One region of the Pseudomonas sp. XS1P51 genome, then DNA from elsewhere that is predicted to be linked to it. Evidence: riboswitches for the same ligand, from Rfam matches in the RefSeq annotation. Region 1 holds a riboswitch; the other holds the start of a gene.
What was found. A riboswitch is a leader RNA that binds a small molecule or an ion and turns the genes downstream of it on or off. The one in region 1 is predicted to bind cobalamin.
Positions count from the first base shown of each region.

Region 2: another riboswitch for cobalamin. It lies ahead of cobO (cob(I)yrinic acid a,c-diamide adenosyltransferase); the one in region 1 lies ahead of ACYZUD_RS09645 (CbtB domain-containing protein).

Region 1 is NZ_CM142707.1:2,106,411-2,109,811, reverse strand. Features, by position in the region: gene cobM (precorrin-4 C(11)-methyltransferase) at 1-361, opposite strand, end outside; gene ACYZUD_RS09655 (cobalamin biosynthesis protein) at 446-859, opposite strand; gene ACYZUD_RS09650 (CbtA family protein) at 856-1,563, opposite strand; gene ACYZUD_RS09645 (CbtB domain-containing protein) at 1,575-1,781, opposite strand; cobalamin riboswitch at 1,902-2,129, opposite strand; cobalamin riboswitch at 2,306-2,518, shown strand; gene cobW (cobalamin biosynthesis protein CobW) at 2,619-3,401, shown strand, end outside.
Region 2 is NZ_CM142707.1:7,072,634-7,076,034, reverse strand. Features, by position in the region: gene ACYZUD_RS32715 (cobyrinate a,c-diamide synthase) at 1-1,314, opposite strand, end outside; gene cobO (cob(I)yrinic acid a,c-diamide adenosyltransferase) at 1,311-1,922, opposite strand; cobalamin riboswitch at 2,003-2,234, opposite strand; gene ACYZUD_RS32705 (hypothetical protein) at 2,389-2,973, shown strand; gene ACYZUD_RS32700 (PQQ-dependent sugar dehydrogenase) at 3,041-3,401, shown strand, end outside.

The sequences.
Region 1 (3,401 bases):
CCCCCAGAAGCGCCGCGCAGGCGGCCGTGGCGGTCACACCGGGAATGATTTCAAACGCAATGCCGAGTTCACGCAGATAACGAATCTGCTCGCCAATGGCGCCATACAGGCTCGGATCGCCGGAATGCACCCGAGCGACATCCTGGCCGTTGGCATCGGCGGTCTTGATCAGCTCGATGATCTGTTCCAGGTGCAGTTCGGCGCTGTTGACCACCTGTTCGGCCTGATGGCCCTCCAGCACGGCGGCGGGCACCAACGATCCGGCATAGATGATCACCGGGCAGCTGCGAATCAGTCGTTGGCCTTTGACGGTGATCAGTTCCGGGTCGCCGGGACCTGCGCCAATGAAGTAGACGGTCATCGTCGTTTCCTGTCAGAAAAAAGGGGGCAGGGCAGGCTTCAGATGAAGAATGCTCATGATCGAAGGCGGGGATTATCGGGGATTTTACGCAGCACAGGCCAATGCCAAGGTTGCCTGGGCATATTTTTGTCGTGGAATCAGCAGTTTTGCCGGGGCCTGGGCCAGTTGCTCAGCAAGGGCCAGCGCGGCACTTTCCGCTACGCCGTAGCAGCCGGTGCGTTCGAACGCGATGTCCGAATGATGGCTGAGTTGCGGTTGATAGCCAGCCAATTGTTCACTGCTAAAGTACATCAGCGGCAGCGCGAGTTGTTCGGCGAGCTCGATCAAGCCAGGTTCATCGCGTTTCAGTTCGATGCTGGCCAGCGCCTTGATCTGGTGCAGTTCGATTTGATGAGCCTGTAACGCCTGATCGAGCAACGCCCGCAGCGTGCTGACGGGGCAGCCGCGTTGGCAGCCCAGGCCGACCACCAGGGTCGGCGCTGCGCTGACATCAGTCATGCGTGGTATTGGCCATCGCTTTTGCGGCGGAACAACCAGGCACTGATCAGGCCCAAGGCCAGCCAGAACGCCACGTTGGTCAGCTGCGAAGCGATTTTGAACTGCGATTCCAGCACTTCCGGAGCGAGCATCGAATGGACTTCCGGTTGCGGCGCGCCGATCACATGGGGAACGGCCAGGATCGCCACGCCGAGGATTTTCATCAGCCAGTGGCGGCTGAACACGATCAGGGCGATACCGACAGCGGTGGAGGCGGCTGTACCGATCCACCAGATCTGCCGTTGCGCCAGATCGGCAGCGACAGTGCCCGGCAGCTCAGGTGGCAGGCCCAGCGTCGGCGCCAGTACGAACGTCGCATAACCGGCCAAGCCCCAGAGCAGGCCCTGAGAGGTTTTAGTCGGTGCGCGCAAGGTGTAGAGACCAGCGAGCATCAGGGCGAAACCCACGGCAACCACCAGATTACCCCCGGTGGTCGACAGCACGCGCTGCCAGCCGTCTTCCGGCTCCCAGGCTTCGGCATCGTGGGTGTGAGCGGCGACGGCACCTGCGGCGTGTTCGTGGATTTCAACAGCGGCCGGCTCGGATTTTTCGTAGGTCTCGGCTTGTAAAATCAGTGGCGAGACCCAGAAACTTTGCAGCAGCGTCAGCAACAGGGCGGCCAGCAGCCCGGTGAAACCTGCGGTTTGCGCAATACGCTTGATCATGTCGGCAGGTCTCAATGGCACGGGAATGCGGCGCTGTGACGGGTATCGTGAGCGGCGTTGTGCACCGCTTCGATGTGCGAGAAACCGGCGAAATACACAAGGCACGCGCCCAGGATCGACGCACACACGGCGGCGGTCAGGCGTTGAGTTTGGGTCGTGGTGCTGCTGGCGGTGCTCTTATCGGTGTTGCTGGGGCCGGTACTGCTGATGATCGACATGGCGCTTCCCTCTGGTCTGTCAGCGGGTGAATAGAGCGCATGGAGGACCCCTGCGAATCGCGCACGCAGAGGCTCAAACAGCGCCCGCCCACCGCGGGTTTGTTATTCAGTGAACGTAACGGTCACTGTGTGTTGCGGGCCGGTCTCCGGGCTCACGAGGGGCTTGGGCTGACGCCGAAACCTGCAAGAATCACCTTCCCATGCCGAACTGCTGGCACAGTGGATTTGATCCTTCGCTCGCTTACCGTTGCGGGGGCAGCACCGGACTGACATGGCTTTGAGTAAAGCACATGATTCACCGGTTTCCCGTTTCACCCTGTGAAGGGCACCCGTAACAAGGCGTGTAGGAGAGCATGGCCGGGGGCTGGGCGTCAATTGGCATGGGTTCTCAACTCGGCACTGAAGTGACTTCATCGCGAGCAGGCTCGCTCCCACATTCGATTGCGGCCAACTGTGGGAGCGAGCCTGCTCGCGAAGGGGCCGGTGACGACGCTACAAGACATTGACCCGCCCCCAAGCGATGCGTAGCCTTGCGCTTTCGAGGTTCTTCGGCGTTTGCCGAAGCTAAGAAGGGAACGCGGTCGATGCCGCGGCTGCCCCCGCAACTGTGAACGGTGATGTTCGCTGCCACGCCACTGCAAGCCCTATCGATCGGGCACGCGGGAAGGCGCAGCCAACGCCAGTCCAACGACTGGCAAGCCGTCAGCCAGGAGACCTGCCTCGACACAGATTCTCACTACAACCGGGCGGGGTGATCCGGTGGCGAACTCTCCCGCGCGCGCATCCGTCGCAGCGATTGTCGTCCCGTATGCCCGCCACCTTGCCAAAGGGCATCCGATGAAAACACTGGCCAAACTTCCCGTCACCATCGTTACCGGCTTCCTCGGCTCGGGCAAAACCACTTTGCTGCGGCACATGCTCGACAATGCTCAAGGCCGTCGCATTGCGGTGATCGTCAACGAGTTCGGCGAGCTGGGCATCGACGGCGAAATCCTCAAGCAGTGCTCCATTGGCTGCACCGAAGAAGAAGCCAACGGCCGCGTCTATGAACTGGCCAACGGCTGCCTGTGCTGCACCGTTCAGGAAGAATTCTTCCCGGTGATGCGCGAACTCGTCGCCCGTCGCGGCGACCTCGATCACATCCTCATCGAAACCTCGGGCCTGGCCCTGCCAAAGCCGCTGGTTCAAGCCTTCCAGTGGCCGGAAATCCGCAGCGCCTGCACCGTTGACGCGGTCATCACCGTCGTCGACAGCCCGGCCGTCGCCGCCGGCACCTTCGCCGCATTCCCGGACCAGGTCGACGCCCAGCGCAAGCTCGACCCGAACCTGGATCACGAATCGCCACTGCACGAGCTGTTCGCCGATCAACTGGCCAGCGCCGACCTGGTGATCCTCAACAAGGCTGACCTGATCAGCCCTGAAGACCTGGCCCGCGTGCGCCTGGAAGTCGCCGAAGAGCTGCCACCCGCGGTAAAAGTCATCGAAGCCAGCAGCGGTCGCCTGCCACTGGACGTACTGATCGGCCTTGGTGCCGGCTCCGAAGAACACATCGACAGCCGTCACAGCCATCACGATCACCACCATGAAGGTGAAGACGATCACGATCACGATGCATTTGAT
Region 2 (3,401 bases), 2.3 Mb from region 1:
CGCGAAGGCGACCTCAAGGTCAGGCGCAAACAACGCGGCAACCGCCGATGGATTGGACGGAAAATAGAAATGCACATAAGAGGCTGTCATCCGCCCCTCACGATAAACCGCCTCCGCCCCACGCCCACCGTTAGGGCTCAGGCCTCGAGCAATCGGCTCAAGTTCAGTGCGGGTCAACGAATGGTGATAGGTGTGCCCGCGCAACGAACCTTCCGGCAATTCGACCGCTTGCAGTGCCAACGCTGCCAGACGCTTTTGCATCACCGCATCCCCTGCCAGCAAGCCGACCAGTTCAGCGCGAGTGCCCTCGACATCGGTCAACGAATCGAGCAGATAAAGCATGCCGCCGCATTCAGCCAGCAGCGGTTTCCCGGCGGCATGGTGAGCACGAATGGCGGTCAGCATCGTTGTGTTCCGTGAAAGCGCCACGTGGTGCAATTCAGGGTATCCGCCGGGCAAGTAGAGGCTGCCTGCCTCCGGCAAGCTTGCGTCACGGATCGGCGAAAAAAACAGCAGCTCGGCGCCCATGGCCCGCAGCAGATCCAGGCTCGCGCCATAGGTAAAGGCAAACGCCTCGTCACGGGCCACGGCAATCCGCACGCCGGCCAGCAATGGCTCGGCAGCGATCACATCAGGAGCGGCAAATTCCACCGCCGGCGGCAGCGCGACCTCGCAGCTGCTGGCCAAGGCATTGGCCGCCGCATCGAGACGCAGATCGAGATCATTGAGCTCGCTGGCCTGAACCAGACCAAGATGCCGACTCGGCAATTCGATCCCGGTTTCCCGGGACAACGCACCGTACCAGCGCAAGCCTTCGGTCAGGCTACCTTCGAGCAATTGCGCGTGACGCAACGTGCCGACGCGGTTCGCCAACACCCCGGCGAACGGCAAGTCCGGCTGATAGCGAGCCAGCCCCAGGGCCAGCGCACCAAAGGTCTGCGCCATGGCGGTGCCGTCGATCACGCCAAGCACCGGCACACCAAAGTGTCGCGCCAGATCGGCGCTGGACGGCGTACCGTCGAACAGCCCCATGACGCCTTCGATGAGGATCAGGTCCGCCTCACCGGCTGCTTCCCACAACAATCGACGACTTTCCTGCTCGCCGACCATCCACATGTCCAGTTGATACACCGGCGCACCGCTGGCGCGCTCGAGAATCATCGGGTCGAGGAAATCCGGGCCGCACTTGAACACGCGAACCTTGCGCCCCTGATTGCGATGCAAACGGGCCAACGCAGCGGTGACAGTGGTCTTGCCCTGACCGGAGGCCGGCGCGGCAATCAATACCGCCGGGCAATGACGTGGTTGACTCACAATTCGACGCCTTTTTGCGCTTTGATCCCGGCCTGGAATGCGTGCTTGATCACGCCCATTTCGGTAACGGTGTCGGCCAGTTCAATCATCTCCGGTTTGGCGCCGCGACCGGTAACCACCACATGCTGCATCGGCGGACGCGCCTGCAAATCGCTGAGCACCTGATCGAGATCGAGGTAACCGTGCTTGAGGGCGATGTTCAATTCATCGAGCACCACCAGGCCGATGGACGGATCGCGCAGCAATTCGCGCGACACCGCCCAAGCGGCCTCGGCGGCGGCGATGTCGCGCTGGCGGTCCTGAGTTTCCCAGGTAAAGCCTTCGCCCATTACATGAAAACGCACCTGCTCGGGGAAGCGCCGGAAGAATAATTCTTCGCCGGTGCTGTTGCGGCCCTTGATGAACTGCACCACGCCGCACTGCATGCCATGACCCATGGACCGGGCGAGCATGCCGAACGCCGAACTGCTCTTGCCTTTGCCGTTGCCGGTCAGCACCAGCAGCAGGCCGCATTCATTCGGAGAGTTGGCGATGCGTTCGTCGATTACGGCTTTTTTACGCAACATGCGCGCCAAATGGCGTTCGTCACGATCGGGGGTATCAGTCATGGGGGAGCTCTCCGTTGAGGCTGGAAACGGCGGGCAGGCACAAGAATAGACGGCAAGAAGCCTGGCATCGCCCACCGTGATGCCACTGGATGAATCAGGCCGGTCTCCGGGCTCATGAGCGGCGTTCGCCGGACTGCGCGCCTTCCCATGTCGATTATCGACACAGTGGCTCAAGGCACAGTCTTCACTCATTTACCGTTGCGGGGGCAGCGCCGGGATCGTGATCTTCTTCCCTGGAAGAGATGACTCACCGGCTTCCCTGTTTCACTCTGTCGACCAATGCCACAGAGCACCTGAAACAAGCCGCGAAGGTTAGAGGGTTGGGGGTGGAGCGTCAATTAAAGCCGGGACGCCACTGAGCGAATAACTGCCGTTGATCAACTAAATGACGTCAATCTTGTGCCACACTCACAGCAGTGATATCAAAGAGCCACAACCTGACAACACAATAAGAAGAGGGAGCCACATGCAAGGCATGATCATCAGCAACCCGAAGCTGGAATTCCTGCGTCCGGTGCTGGAACGCTGGTTTGACTGTATCGACCGCTACAATGCCGTGCGTGGCGATAACGACACGCCTTACTGGTACGACGAAAAAGCCAACCTCGGGTTGCTCTCCGCGGCTGCCTGGATGGCGGAAATGGTCACGCTGCAACAAACGCCAACCCGCAAACAGAACGAAGAAGGTGAACGCAACGCCCGCGCCGATCTGTTTATCGCCACCCCCGAAGAACGCGCCTACCTTCAGGCCACTCAACGCTGGCCGCGGGTCAACAGTCTGAACCTGAGTCAGGCCCTGATCGATATCACCAGCGACGCGAAAAGGATCGCCTACGCCAGCGACCTGAAACTCGGCTGCCTGTTCGTTGCACCGCAAAAGGCCCAGCATAGTGCTACGCCGGAAGAGCTTCAGGACATGGTCGACGACCTGCAAAAGGAACATACCTGCGCCGTGGCCTGGTATTTCCCGTACGCCTATCGCAAGTTGCGCAACGAAGCCGGCAACTATCACCCCGGCATTGCCATCTTGCTCAGGGAAGCCCGCGGCTGACCGGTTGAACCATCGCACGACTAAGCTTCTCTATGATTAGGTCAATGCATTCATAGGGAAGATCAGCATGCGCAAGCCCCAGCTCGTTCTCGTCATCGCGCTCGCCGGAGGGCTCGCCGCCTGTGGTGAAACCTCCAGCCTGCAAGTCTCCGACGGCACCGGACCGTCGCCCAAACTGCCAGAACCGAACAAGACCCTGATCCCGACGGTGAACATCGCCCCGGCGATCGGCTGGCCGGACGGTGCCAAACCCACCGCCGCGGCGGGGACTCAGGTGGCGGCGTTTGCCGAAGGGCTCGATCACCCGCGCTGGCTCTATGTGCTGCCCAATGGCGACGTGCTGGTCGCTGAAACCAACGCACCACCCAAACCCGATGACGGCAAAGGCATTCGTGGCTGGGTCATGGGTAAAGTCATGGGCCGGGCCG